Regions from separate parts of the Novosphingobium sp. FG137 genome, predicted to be linked through region 1. Evidence: predicted binding sites of a transcription regulator. Region 1 holds the regulator's gene; the other holds the start of a gene.
What was found. Region 1 encodes LexA, which represses DNA repair genes until DNA is damaged. Its sites were predicted from a motif close to GTTCCNCNCTTGTTCT; they were not measured.
Positions count from the first base shown of each region.

Region 2: the regulator LexA is predicted to act here: its motif matches at 2,647-2,662, upstream of recA (recombinase RecA).

Region 1 is NZ_JBMDKN010000005.1:431,883-439,154, reverse strand. It holds gene ACODS2_RS16645 (ComEC/Rec2 family competence protein) at 1-1,764, shown strand, start outside; gene lexA (transcriptional repressor LexA) at 1,758-2,450, opposite strand; gene ACODS2_RS16635 (molybdopterin molybdotransferase MoeA) at 2,529-3,740, opposite strand; gene moaC (cyclic pyranopterin monophosphate synthase MoaC) at 3,737-4,207, opposite strand; gene ACODS2_RS16625 (aspartate/glutamate racemase family protein) at 4,380-5,072, opposite strand; gene ACODS2_RS16620 (ribonuclease HI) at 5,069-5,464, opposite strand; gene trpC (indole-3-glycerol phosphate synthase TrpC) at 5,457-6,245, opposite strand; gene trpD (anthranilate phosphoribosyltransferase) at 6,510-7,272, opposite strand, start outside.
Region 2 is NZ_JBMDKN010000003.1:197,098-204,369, reverse strand. It holds gene ACODS2_RS10540 (class I SAM-dependent methyltransferase) at 1-528, opposite strand, end outside; gene ACODS2_RS10535 (glutathione S-transferase family protein) at 586-1,212, opposite strand; gene recA (recombinase RecA) at 1,504-2,574, opposite strand; gene ACODS2_RS10525 (MBL fold metallo-hydrolase) at 2,968-3,966, shown strand; gene ACODS2_RS10520 (hybrid sensor histidine kinase/response regulator) at 3,973-6,456, opposite strand; gene ACODS2_RS10515 (DUF2062 domain-containing protein) at 6,453-7,010, opposite strand; gene smpB (SsrA-binding protein SmpB) at 7,043-7,272, opposite strand, start outside.

The DNA of each region.
Region 1 (7,272 bases):
GGCCATGCCGAGCCGTTGCAGGTGCGGCTCAACCTGCCGGACGAGAATGACCAGCCCGGCCTTGTCGAAGGCGCCGAGGTCCGCCTGCGCGCCCGGCTGATGCCGCCCGCGCCGCCGATGCTGCCGGGCTCCTACGATTTTGCCCGCGCCGCGTGGTTTCAGGGCTTGGCCGCCACCGGCAGCGTCATCGGATCGGTTACCATCGTCGCGCCCGCGCAGGAGGGCTGGTCGCTGCGGCGTTGGCAGCAGCGGCTGGCCGACCATGTCCGCACGCAGCTCGCGGGTTCGCCGGGCACGATCGCGGCGGCCTTCGCCAGCGGTGACCGCGGCGCGATTGCGCAGGATGATGAGGAGGCGATGCGCGATGCGGGCCTCACGCACTTGCTTTCGATCAGCGGCCTGCACGTGAGCGCGGTGATCGCCGGCGCCTATTTCCTCACGATCCGGCTGCTCGCGCTGTTCCCGTTCATTGCCCTGCGCGTGCGTCTGCCGCTGCTGGCGGCAGGTGTCGGCGCGGGGGTCGGCTTGTTCTACACGCTGTTGACCGGCGCCGAAGTGCCGACGGTGCGGTCGGTCGCAGGTTCGCTGCTGGTGCTGACTGCGCTGGCGCTGGGGCGCGATCCGCTGTCGCTGCGGCTGCTCGCGACCGCGGCGCTGATTGTCATGCTGCTCTGGCCTGAAGCTGTGCTGGGGCCGAGCTTCCAGATGAGCTTCGCCTCGGTGATCGCGATCGTGGCGTTCAGCACGTCTGCCCCTGCCAAGGCGTTTCTCTCGCACAGCCATGAGGGGCGGGTCGCGCGGCTGGGACGGAATCTGGCGATGCTGCTGATGACGGGGCTGGTGATCGAGCTGTCGCTGATGCCGATCAGCCTGTTCCACTTCCACCGCGCCGGCCTCTACGGCGCGGCGGCCAACGTGATCGCGATCCCGCTCACGACAGTGCTCACGATGCCGCTCATCGCACTGGCATTGGCGCTCGACCTTGTCGGGCTGGGCGCGCCGGCGTGGTGGGCGGTGGGCAAGTCGCTCGAACTGCTGCTGTGGCTCGCGCATCTGGTGGCGGGCCAGCCGGGTGCGGTGACGATGATGCCGGGGATGAGCGGCGCAACATTCGCGCTGTTCGTCGGCGGGTTGCTGTGGATCGCGTTGTGGAGCGGGCGAGTGCGTCTCTGGGGCTTCGTGCCGATCGCGCTGGGGGTGCTGGCGCTGATGTTGACGCGCACGCCGGATGTGCTGGTTTCAGGTGATGGGCACCATGTGGGGATCACTGGTGAGGGGCCGGACCTGCTTGTGCTGCGCGCGGTGCGTGAGGAGAGCTATACCCGCACGGCGCTGCTGGAAAACGCGGGAATGACGGGCGACGCGGTGGCGCTGGAGGACTGGAAGGGCGCGCGGTGCAACCCGGATTTCTGTGCTGTCTCGCTGGTGCGGGGTGGACGGCGGTTTGATCTGCTGATGGCGCGGGGCAAGGACCTGGTGGCGATCCCGGTGCTCGCGGCGGCCTGCGCGCGGGCCGATATCGTGGTGGCGGATCGCCGCCTGCCAAGCGCCTGCAAGCCGCGGCTGCTGAAGGCTGATCGGGCGCTGCTGGGCCAGACGGGCGGGCTGGCCATCGATCTCGTATCGGGCCGGGTGCGCACGGTCGCTGAAACCCAAGGCGATCACGGCTGGTTCCACCGTCTTCCCCCTTGGCAGCCAAGGGGGAAGGGGAAAGGTCCGGCCCCGGTTGCTACCGGAGGGCCGGACCCTGCGTCCACTCAGTGATAGCGGCGGAGGAGCCCCGCAAGCTTGCCCTGAACCTGCACTTCGTGTGGCTGGTAGAACTGCGGATCATAGGCCGCATTGGCGGGATCGAGGCGGACCATGCCGCGTTCGCGCCGCAGGTACTTGAGCGTTGCCTCTTCCCCCCGCACCAGCGCGACGACAATCTCGCCATCGCGCGCGGTATCGGTGCGGCGCACGAGCGCATAGTCGCCATCAAGGATACCGGCTTCGACCATGGAGTCGCCCGAAACTTCGAGCGCATAGTGCTCACCCGAGCCGAGCAGTGCGGCAGGAACGGGGAGCATCGACGTGCCTTCCATCGCCTCGATCGGGACGCCTGCGGCGATGCGGCCGTGCAGCGGGATCTCGATCACATCGTTGGCGGGTTCGCGCGCGGGGGCAGGGCTGCGCAGCGGGGCGAGCGCGGCGGTCGTGCTCGCCGTGGCGCGCTGCGCGGGCTTGGCGCCGCCCGCATCGCTTTCGCGGATCACTTCGAGGGCGCGGGCGCGGTTGGGCAGGCGGCGGATGAAGCCGCGTTCTTCCAACGCCGAGATAAGCCGGTGTACGCCCGACTTCGACTTGAGATCGAGCGCTTCCTTCATTTCCTCGAACGAGGGGGAGATGCCGGTTGCCTCAAGGCGGGTCTGAATAAAGGTCAGCAGTTCATGCTGCTTGCGCGTGAGCATCCGTGCGCACTCCCATCTAGTGAACGAATGCGGAACGAATAAGCAACGAAAAAGAGGTCGTCAAGCAATTCCGTGCATTTACAGCAGGTATACAGGAACAAACTGACCTGCAGGTGTTTCGGGTTCGTTCGCCGGGCGCACAACGAGGGCGTTGGCGCGGGCAAGCGATGACAGCGCGCCGGAATCCTGCAGTCCGTCGAGCGAGACTTCGCCCGCGTCCCACACGGCGCGCAGGAATTCCATGCGGCTGCCGCCTGCGGGCATGGCTTCCTTGAGCGCGGCGGGGATGGGGCGCGGCATTGCATCGGCAGCCCCCAGCGCGGCGCGGATGACAGGGAGGAGGAAGAGGAAACCGGTGACGAAGGCCGCGGCGGGGTTGCCCGGCAGGCCGAGGATGACCTGCGTCCCGCGCGTCGCGATCAGCAGCGGTTTGCCGGGCTTGATCGCGACGCGCCAGAAGGCAAGCTCTGCGCCGAGTTCGGCAAGCGCGGGGCGGACGAGATCGTGATCGCCGACCGAAGCGCCGCCGCTGGTTACGATGACGTCCGCATCGCGCGCGGCGTCGAACGCGGCTTTCAGCGCCTCGAGCCGGTCTGGTACCGGGCCGATCCGGGTGATCCGCACAGCGGGCTGGGTGGCAAGCGCGGCGAGCATGGCGCTGTTGCTGGCCGGAAGCTGGTGGTCGGCAAGCTCGGCGCCGGGTGCGGCAAGTTCGTCGCCGCCATCGATCACCGCGAGATGGAGTTGGCGGCGCACGGGCAAGTGGGCGTGGCCTGCGGTGAGCGCCAATGCGATCTGCGCGGCGCCGATCTTCGTGCCGGGGGCCATCAGCACATCACCGGTGCGGAAATCCATGCCGACGGGGCGGATATGGCGGGAAGGCGGCTCGGGCGGCGTGCCGGTGAGGGTGAGCGTATCGCCCTCGCGCGATGCATCTTCCTGGATGAGCACCATGTCCGCGCCGGCGGGGACAAGCGCGCCGGTGCTGATGAGCGCGGCCTCGCTCGGGCCGACAGTGCCCGCGAAGGGCCGGCCAGCGGCACTTTCGCCGATCACGCGCCAGGGACCGGGGAGATCGGCGGCGCGCAGGGCGTAGCCGTCCATCGCGGAAACATCGGCAGCGGGCTGCGTGCGCAGCGCTGCGAGCGGCTCGGCAAGATGGAAGCCGAGGCAATCGGCGGTGGCGCGGTGCTCGATAGGGAGCGCGGGGGCGAGGGCCATCAGGCGGCGCTGCGCTTCCTCAAGCGCAAGGGGCGGGTTGGGGCGAGCCGGTGCCTGCGGTTGGCTCACGGCGCGCGCCAATCGCCGGATTTGCCGCCGCGCTTTTCGATCAGGCGCACACCGTCGATCACCATGCCCTTGTCGATGGCTTTCGCCATGTCGTAGACGGTGAGGAGCGCGACCGAGACGGCGGTGAGGGCTTCCATCTCGACCCCGGTGCGGCCGGTGAGCGAGGCGGTGGCGCGGGCCTCGACGCCGTCCTCCACGAAAGCAAATTCGACGCTGACGGCATCGAGCGCCAGCGGGTGGCACAGCGGGATCAGCTCGGCCGTGCGCTTGGCCGCCATGATCCCGGCGATGCGGGCGACGGCGAGGACATCGCCCTTGGGCGTGGTGCCATCACGCAGCGCGGCGAGCGTGGCTGCATTCATGCGGATTCGGCCCTTGGCGACGGCGACGCGCTGCGTCTCGGCCTTGCCGCCGACATCGACCATGCGGGCGCGGCCTTGCGAATCGAGGTGGGTAAGCTCGCTCATGCCCTGAAATCCAACAAAGTTGACACAGTTGACACAGTCCTGAGCGAGAACGCGAGGGCGGGGTCTTCGGGGCGGAAAAGTGGCTCAAGCACCAAGGAAATGCGCGGTTTCATGGCTGCGTGATGCCACAAGGCTTGGCTGTAGGACAGATGGCAATGCTGATAGCGCGCCGTCAGCCCAGAGCCAGCGCGACAGCGGCTTCGGCGTGCAGGCGGGTCGTATCGAAGAGCGGCACCGCGCTGTCTTCCGGGCCGACGGGGAGCATGATTTCGGTGCAGCCGAGGATCACCGCAGTGGCCCCGCGTGCCACGAGGCGAGCGATCACGGCGCGATAGGCTTCGCGGGAGGCCTCCTCGATCCGGCCCGCGACGAGTTCCTCGTAGATCACGCGGTGGACGAGGGCGCGGTCTTCAGCCTCCGGCACCAATACTTCGAGGCCGTGCCGCTCTTCGAGCCGGGCGCGGTAGAAGGCTTGCTCCATGGTGAAGGCGGTGCCGAGGAGGGCGACCCTGGTGTGGCCGCCGGCCTTTAGCGCCTCTGCCGTGGGATCGGCGATATGGAGCAGCGGGAGGGCGCATGCCGCCTCGATTTCGGGCGCCGATTTGTGCATCGTGTTGGTGCAGATCACGAGGGCTTCTGCACCAGCCGCTTCGAGCCGGCGGGCGGCATCGACCATCAGAGCATCGAGCGCGCGCCATTGGCCGGCAGCCTGCAGCGCCGCGATCTCGGCGAAATCGAACGACCACAGGACGAGGCGTGCCGAGGCCGTGGGGCCGAGCCGATCGCGCACGCCCTGGTTGATCAGGCGGTAGTATTCGGCGGAGCTTTCCCAGCTCATCCCGCCGATCAATCCCAAGGTTTTCATCTGGGCCAAGCCTTAGCGAGAGCGATTCCGGCAAGGTTTTGCGTGCGGTTGATGCGCCGGATGCGGATACGGGTGAAGCGGGTGGCCTGCTCCTGAAAGTGGGCGTGGAAGCGGGTGAAGGCAGGGCGGGGCTTCAGCGTGCCGCTGGCCTGCGCAACGACCATGGCGGAATCGCCGAGGAGCACGACGTCAGCCGCGCCGAGCCCGCTCGCCACATCCAGCGCATCGAGCAGGGCCTGCCATTCGGCTTCATCGTTGGTGCCATGGCCGATGGCCGGGCGGTGCCAGATGCGTCCGCGCGCCGCGACGGCGGTTTCCATCATGCCGGGGTTGGGGCGGCAGCCGCCATCGAAGAACAGCTTGAGAGCGCGCGCGCTCTTGATCTCAGCCATTCAGCAGCGCGCGGGTTGCTGCAGCGACATCGGCATGGCGCATCAGGCTTTCGCCGACGAGGAAGGCTTTCGCTCCGGCCTGCGCCAGCGTCAGCACATCCGCGTGGCCGCCGATGCCGCTTTCGGCCACCAGCAAGGTGCCTTCGGGTGCCAGCGGGGCGAGGCGCGCGGTGGTGCCGAGATCGGTGACGAAGCGCTTGAGATCGCGGTTATTCACCCCGATCAGGCGCGATTGCAGGCGCGCGGCGCGCTCCATTTCGGCTTCGTTGTGCACTTCGACGAGCACGTCCATGCCATGTTCCCGCGCGGCGGCCTCGATTTCGGCCATCTGGCCATCATCGAGCGCAGCAACGATGATCAGGATGGCATCGGCCCCGATCGCGCGGGCTTCGGCGCATTGCCACGGATCGACCATGAAATCCTTGCGCAGCACCGGCAGATTGCAGGCGGCACGGGCGGCGATGAGGTAATCCTCGTGGCCCTGAAAATAGGGCGCATCGGTGAGGATCGAAAGGCAGGTGGCGCCGCCTGCTTCATAGGCGCGGGCGTGGGCGGGGGGATCGAAATCGGCGCGGATCAGGCCCTTGGAGGGACTGGCCTTCTTGATTTCGGCGATGAGAGCGAAACCGGACTCGGCGCGGGCACGCAGGGCAGCTTCGAAGCCGCGCGGGGCGGTTTGCTGGCTGGCGCGGGCGGCGAGATCGGCAAGCGTGGACGCGGCCTTGCGGGCGGCGACTTCCTCGCGCTTGGTGTCGCAGATTTTGGTGAGTGTGTCGGTCATTTGCTTGGGCTGTAGGTTGTGAGGCTGCGCAAGGGAAGATTGTTTCGCGCAGACGCGCAGAGGCGCGGAGGAGAAGAGGAAGGGATTGGGTTCGCGCAGAGTTCGCAGAGTTCGCAGAGATATCTTGTTGCGGCGAAGCCGCTGTCGCCAGTTCTATCTGGAAGAGAGCAATGAATGCCTGCGGCGCGCAGCCTCTTTGCGGTCTCTGCGAACTCTGCGCGAACCCCTTACTTCCTTCTCCGCGCCTCTGCGCGACACCATCCCTTACTTCACCGCCGCGATCCAGCAGTTGAGCAGGGCATTGGCCAGCCCCTTGTCGATGGCTTCGGCGGCTTCTTCCACCCCTTCATGCCAATCAGACGCTTCGCCCGCGACGATCAGCGCGGCGGCGGCGTTGAGGAGCACGGCGTCGCGGTAGGGGCCGGGTTCGCCTTGCAGGAGCGCGCGCAGGGCGGCGGCGTTGTAGGCCGGATCGCCGCCGCGCAGGGCATCGACCGGAGCGCTGGAGAGGCCCGCGTCCGAGGCACTGACGCGGCGCATGAGGACATTGCCGTCCTTCACTTGCGCTAGTTCGTTGCCGCCCGCGAGGCTGAGTTCGTCGAGGCCTTCATCGCCCGAGACGACGAAGCTGTGTTCCGTGCCGAGGCAGCGGATCGCTTCGGCATAGATCGGCACGTAGGCGGGCCGCGCGATGCCGACGAGCTGGCGGCGCACGCCAGCCGGATTGGCGAGCGGTCCCATGAGGTTGAAGATCGTGCGGCGGCCGAGCGCCTTGCGGATCGGTGCGATGCGCGCGAGCGCGGGGTGGTGGCGCTGGGCGAAGAGGAAGCAGATGCCGAGGTCGCCGAGGGTCAGTTCGGCGGTTTCGGCGGCGCGGTCGAGATTGAGGCCGAGAGCTTCGAGGGTGTCCGCCGCGCCTGCCTTGCTGCTGGCGGCGCGGTTACCATGCTTTGCGACGGGGACGCCGCAGGCCGCGACGACGAGGCTGACGGCGGTCGAGACATTGAGTGTGTGGTGGCCGTCGCCG
Region 2 (7,272 bases), on a different contig from region 1:
GGGACCGGGCGGAAAATCGACCGCAGGCGCAGGCTTTGCAGGCGGCAGCAACCGCGCGATCTCCAGCGCCCAGGGGTTCTCTGCGGCAGGGCGGAAGCAGGAAAACACCATGCGCGCACCCGGCGCGGCCCTGGCCGACATATGGGCGAAGGCCGCGGGCGGATCGGTGAAGAACATCACCCCGTGGCGCGAGATATAGAGTTCGGGTGCCGCACCGTCCGCCAGCCAGACCGAAGCGTCCGCCACGGTGAATACGAGGTTGGCCAGCCCCGCAGCGCGTTGCCGCGCGGCCTCGATCAGTTCACTGGAGATGTCTACCCCGGTAACCTGCGCATCGGCGCGCGCTGTTGCAACCGCGATCGAAAGCTCGCCCGCGCCGCAGCCCACATCGATCACCCGCTTGCCGGGTTCGGCCGCAATGGCCGCCAGAAGATAGGGCGTGAGCGCGGCAAAGCTGCGGTCGGTCCGCTCCCACTCCGCCGCCCAATTCTGGCCGACCCGGCCCTGCCACTCTTGCGCACCCGTCATGCCATGCAGGCTATGCGCCGGTGCGCCACCCGGCAAGCGTTAAAGCGGCAATCCGGGTCAGGTCGCGAAATAGGGGCCGCCCTTGGCGCGCGCCGCCTGCCAGGCCGGGCGCGCATGGATCGCCGCGACGAAGGCAGCAAGCTTCGGATAGGCCTCACCCATGCCCTGCATGACAACGACTTCGGCGGGGAAGCTGAGCATCACGTCCGCACCGGTCCAGTCATCACCGATGAAATGGCCGGAGGGCCGCAGGATCTGCTCAAGGTAGCCGAAATGTGCCGCAAGCTGCTCGTCGATGCGCGGCCGCAGCGGCGCCCCTGCTTCGCCGAGCCGCGAAACATAGAGGTTGAGGAGGATCGGCGTCATGGCCGAGCCCTCGGCGAAGTGCATCAGTTCGTTATGCCGCAGCGCGTCGTCAGTACCGGGCGTGGGCTGCCATTTGCCTTCGCCGTAGGTGTCGCACAGGTACTGCACGATTGCGCCTGATTCCTCGATCACCCGGCCATCGACCTCAAGCAGCGGCGACTTGCCGAGCGGGTGCACGGCCTTCAATTCCGCAGGAGCAAGATTGGTCTCCGCATCACGCTGATAGACCTTGAGTTCATAGGGAACACCCAGTTCCTCCAGCATCCAGAGAATGCGCTGCGAACGGCTGTTGTTGAGGTGGTGGAGGATGATCGACATAAGGCTTCCTTTCCGAGGGTTCCGGCCGGTGCCGGTGGTTGCGCCGACGCTAGGTGTTTTCGCCGAGGCGCGAAAGTGTCTGGTGAGCGTAAGGCTGACCTGGCTTGAAGCAAGGCGCGCTTGGGCTGGAAGGAAGCCGCGCTTGGGCTGGAAGGACGCCGCGCTTGGCATCCGTGGCAAGGCCTTCCCTCACCCAAACAAAAACCGGCGCGTTCCTTCCCGGGAACGCGCCGGTCTTTGGACTGGCGGCGGGGTGCGGGGGAATGGGGGTGCCCCCCGCCGCCTGAAGGATCAGATGTCGTCGTCCGCGTCCGGACCCACCATCAGCCCTTCGGCGACCTTGTCGGTCTGGCCGCGGATCGCGGCTTCCAACTTGTCGCAAAGCTCCTTGTGTTCGCGCAGATACGTCTTGGCGTTCTCGCGGCCCTGCCCGATGCGGATCGAATCGTAGCTGAACCATGCGCCCGACTTCTCGACGATCCCGGCCTTGACGCCGAGATCGAGAATCTCGCCAATCTTCGAAATGCCCTCGCCGTACATGATGTCGAACTCGACCTGCTTGAACGGCGGGGCGACCTTGTTCTTGACGACCTTCACGCGAGTGGCATTGCCGACGATATCGTCGCGGTCCTTGATCTGGCCGGTGCGGCGGATGTCGAGGCGGACCGAGGCGTAGAACTTGAGCGCGTTGCCGCCCGTCGTCGTCTCCGGATTGCCGTACATCACGCCGATCTTCATGCGCAGCTGGTTGATGAAGATCACCATGCAGCGCGAGCGGCTGATCGAGCCGGTCAACTTGCGCAGGCTCTGCGACATGAGGCGCGCCTGGAGGCCGACGTGGCTGTCACCCATCTCGCCTTCGATTTCGGCGCGGGGCACCAGCGCGGCGACCGAATCGACCACCAGCACATCGATCGCGTTCGAACGCACCAGCGTATCGACGATCTCCAGCGCCTGTTCGCCCGTATCGGGCTGCGAGACGATCAGTTCGTCGATGTTGACGCCCAGCTTCCTGGCGTAGACCGGATCAAGCGCGTGCTCGGCATCGACGAAAGCCGCAGTGCCGCCGCCCTTCTGTGCCTCAGCGATCACGTGGAGCGCCAGCGTCGTCTTGCCCGAGCTTTCCGGCCCATAGACCTCGATCACGCGGCCACGCGGCAGCCCGCCAACGCCGAGTGCGATGTCGAGCCCGAGCGAACCGGTCGAGATCGCCTCGACCTGCATGGTCTGTTTCGAGCCCAGCCGCATGGCCGAGCCCTTGCCGAATGCCTTGTCGATCTGTGCGAGCGCTGCATCGAGCGCTTTCTGACGATCCATGTCCTTGTCTTTGCCTTCCTGGATAAGCTTCAACTGCGCCGCCATGGCTTGCTTCCCCTTGCTAGAGATGGCTGACATGAACCGTCAACACCAGCCTTGTACCCAGTTTGTTCTAATGGAACAAGGGGGGAACGAAATTCCGCGCAAGATTGGCGGTAACTGCCCGCACATTGCGGATATTCCTAAGGAATTTCCACTTTTGAGCGCAGTTCCAACCCGACTCTAGGGCAGATCCTGCAGAAACGGTGCAAAAATTTATTGGGGATCGCCGATTCGGACGGACCCGATCCCGTTCGGTACCGCGCGAAAGCATTAGCTGGCGCGTGCAGGCGGCTCCTACTTGCCAGGCCGGCCACCCGATTGACAGGCCGCAGACCGGCATTAAGTTCTGCTGCATTGCACAACTGGCGGTGGAGCCGCCTGGCGGGGGAAGATTCAATGAAGTGCTTGCTATCCTTCGCACTTGCCGCATCCAGCCATGCGCTCGCCGCTCCAGCTGCTGCTGAGGACGCCGCCCATGCCGTCCGCGCCATTCCGATCAACGATCACCTGACCGCGTTCTACCAGGGGCGGCCGGACGAAGCCTCGGTCCCGCCCGGCCCACGCCAGTGGCCCGATCTCGGCGCGATCTTCGTCGGTGTCGCGACTTACGCGGTCCATGATGGCGACACCGCGCTGGTCTACGATACCTTCACCGATCCCGCTTCAGCGAGGTGGGTGCGCGATTGGCTGACCAAGGCCGGGGTGCGCCGCTTTATCCTCGCCACCAGCCACTGGCACCTCGATCACATCGGCGGCAACACAGTCTATGCCGACAGCATGCGCTTCGCGACCGAAGCGACCCGGGTGAAACTGACCGAAAAGCGCGCCGCGATCGAGTCCGGCACCGAGGAAGGCCCCCCGGCGATCCGCCCGCTGATCCTGCCCAACATCGGGATCGCGCCAGGCAGCGTGGTGACGCTGGTGATCGGCAGTGTGCGGGCCGAACTCCACCCCGTCGCGATCCACTCCGCCGATGGTCTCGTGATCGAACTGCCGGACGATAAGCTGCTCCTTGCCGGTGATACGCTGGAAGACACCGCCACCTTCATCGCCGAACCACAATCGATCCCGCAGCAATACAAGGCGCTGGGCGCAATGCGCGGCTGGGGCTTCACGAAGATCCTGCCCAACCACGGCAATCCGGCGGTGATCGCCGCGGGCGGCTATGGCCTCGGCCTGATCGATGCGACGCGCGCCTATATCCGCACACTGGTCGAGCATTCGCATGACGCCGATTTCCAGAAGCAGCCGCTCGTCAGCTTCGTCGGCGATGCAATCAAGCGCGGCGATGTCAGCCTGTGGTGGCCCTATCGCGATGCCCACGCCAACAATCTCGCGGTGGTGGCGAAAGCGTGGAAGGACCAGCCGATCCCGACGTTCGACGCGGCGCCCTGATCCGCCTCAGCGCGCCTTCAACACATCTTCCACCGCCGTGCAGATCTGCGCCACGCTGAACGGCTTAGCGAGGAAATACATGTTGGGAATGTCGATCTCGCGCCGCAGTTGCTCCTCGGCATAGCCCGACATGAACAACACCGGCAGTTCGGGCCGCAACGCCCGAATTTCGCGCGCCATGGCGGGGCCGTCCATGCTCGGCATCACCACGTCCGAGAGAACGAGATCGAATTCCTCGCCCGCCGCGATCATGCGGCCCAGCGCTTCGAGGCCGTCCTCGCCGTCGCTGGCTGTCGTCACTTCATAACCCTGCCGCACCAGCGCGCGTTCGGCCACGGCGCGCACGGTGTCCTCGTCCTCGACCAGCAGCACGCGCCCGCCGCCCGACCATTGCTTGCGCGGTGCCGGCAGCCTGGCCGCCGTGGCGGCTGCCGCCGCTTCGGCCACATCTGCCGCATCGGGCACGTGGACAGGCAGATAGATCGAGAAGCGCGTCCCCCTGCCCACTTCGCTATCGGCAAAGATGAAGCCGCCCGATTGCTTGACGATACCGTAGACTGTCGAAAGGCCGAGCCCGGTGCCCTTGCCCTTCTCCTTGGTGGTGAAGAACGGCTCGAAGATCTTGCCGATCTGCGCGGGAGGAATACCGTGACCGGTGTCCTCCACGATCAGCGCGGTATAGTCGCCGATGGGGAGGATTTCGCTCTTCATCGCGCGCACGTCGGCGGCGGTCACCTTCTTCGTCTTGAGCCGCAGCACACCGCCGCCCTTGGTTGCCGGAATGCCGCCTGGCGCGCCGTTGCCGGTCATGGCATCTCGCGCATTGACCGCGAGGTTGAGGAGCACCTGCTCAAGCTGCACCGGGTCCGCGCGGACGAGGCCGAGGCCCCGATCGTGCGTGACCTCGAGAAGTATCTTTTCGCCCAACAGACGCTTGAGCAGCGTGGAGACTTCCGCGACCACATCCGGCAGTTGCAGCACCTCGGGGCGCAGCGTCTGCTGGCGCGAGAAGGCTAGCAATTGGCGCGTGAGGCTTGCCGCGCGGTTGGAATTGGCGCGGATCTGCTGGATATCGTCATAGTCGCTGTCGCCCGGCGTATGGCGCATCAGCATGAGATCGCAGTAGCCGATGATCGCGGTCAGCACGTTGTTGAAATCATGCGCGACGCCGCCCGCCAGCTGGCCCACCGCCTGCATCTTGGTCGCCTGCGCGATCTCGCGTTTGAGGCGGGTCTCTTCGGATGAATCCTTGAGGCTGAGGATCACCGCGCCCTCACCCAGCCCGCGCACCCCGGCAAGGCTGAGCGATACCGGATCCTCCGGCGCACTGCGCAGCCGCACCGCAACATCGCCCGCACCGCCGGACCCTTGCGCAAAGCGGCGCACCGCATCGGCCAGTGCTCCCTTGTCCTCGCGGATCACGAGGTCCGAGGGATAGGGCGGCGGGCCGCTCTCGTCATGCCCGGCCGCGCGCAGGAAGGCCTTGTTGGCAAACAGGAACCGCCCGTCGCGGTCAGTCATCGCAAGGCCAAGCGGCAGCCGCGCGAGCAGTGCCTCGATCTGCGGGATGCCGGTGCGAGTGTCGCCCACACCGCCCTGGTTGTCGATGAGGAGGAACAGCGAAGCTGTCTGCGCCGGATCGGCCGCCATCGCGCTCGCGGCCACGGCCTCGGGGTCGGCGATCGGCACGTGAAGCATGCGCACCGAAGCGCCGCGATTGCCTTCGCGCGCATAGAAGATGCGTTCCTGCTCGTCAGCGCTGAAATAGCCGACGAAATCGGTGCCCGCGACATCCGCCTCGGCCTCGCCCGTCGCGCGCAGCGCGAAGAGGGCGTTGGCTGCGTGAATCTGCCCGTCCGGCGCCACGGCGGCGATCTGAATGCCCTCGCGCGCGAGCGCCTTGCCCACCTTGCCGCGCACGTGGCCGATCACATCCTGCAGCGGATCGCGGCGCACCACGGGAGCAAAACGCCAGATCAGGAAGTCCTGCCCGCGTCCCGCCCGCTCGATCTCCAGCCGCCATTCGCGCCCGCTGGCGGTGACCGGTTCCAGCATGGACCGGCCGTCGCGCCAAGCGGCACGCGCGGCGTTTTCCAGCGCTTCGTTCTGCGCGCCTTCCAGCCCGAGCCGCGGCGGCGCCGCGCCGATGCCGAAGCATTCGGCAAAGCGCGCGTTGGCGCAGGTCAGCCGTCCGGCGCGGTCGATGATCGCGGTCGCTTCCTCGCCGCGCTCGATCGCAGCGTGGGTTACGGACCAATCGGGCGGCGCAAAGTCGCTCACCTCCGCCGCTTCGCGCGGGCGGGTCGCAAAGCTCAGCGCGATCGCAAGGCAGCCCACACCGAGCGCGTAGGCCAGCGCCGCCACCGCCTGCCCCGATGCCAGCCACAGCAGAAGCGCGCTGGCCAGGACCGCGAACGCCACCGTCACTCGCTCGCGCCAGCGCGATGGGCCGGAACTGGCGGAGTCTGCGGTCAGGGTCGTCACGCTCATGCCCGGGGGGCTCCGGCAAGCCCGCGATTCAGCCGCATGCGCCGCCGCCGCGCGGTCCACCAGCGCCAGATCACGATCGATGCGCCGTAGCCGATCACGGCAGAAACCACCGCGATGGACAGGAGCCCCAGCAAAAGCGCCGGTGCGGCGGAGGAAACCAGCCACGCGGCCCACTCACCCAGGCCTGCGCCCCGATCGATCAGCGACTGAAAGGTCGCCAGATCGGCATCGAGGCCCAGAAAGCTGCCCAGCCACAACGCGCCAAGCAGGATCATCGGCGTCGTTGCCGGGTTCGAGAGCAACGTCGCCCCGGCCGCGAGCGGTACATTGCCACGAAACGGCACGCACATCAGCGCTGCGCCGACAATCTGCACGCCCGGTATCATCGCGAAAATGCCGACGAATAGCCCCACCGCAATCCCGCGCGGCACCGAACGGCGGTTGTAGCGCCACAGTTCGGGCCGGGCCGCCAGCGGGCGGACGAAGCGGCTTTGCACGAGCGTTTCGCGCGTCGGGATCAATCGCCGCGCAAAGCCGGAAAACCCGCCCTTCATCCTGCCGCGATCATCCCCATGCGAAGGCGCCATCAGCCATGTTCGCGCATGATGCGCGCCTTGTCACGCTGCCAGTCGCGGTCCTTGATCGTTGCGCGCTTGTCCGCGTTGTTCTTGCCCTTGGCGAGCGCGAGTTCGACCTTGGCGCGGCCTCTCCCGTTGAAATAGACCGAAAGCGGCACCAGCGTCATGCCCTTGCGCTCCACCGCGCCGGTAAAGCGGGCGATCTCGCGCTCTTTCAGCAGCAGCTTGCGCGGCCGCT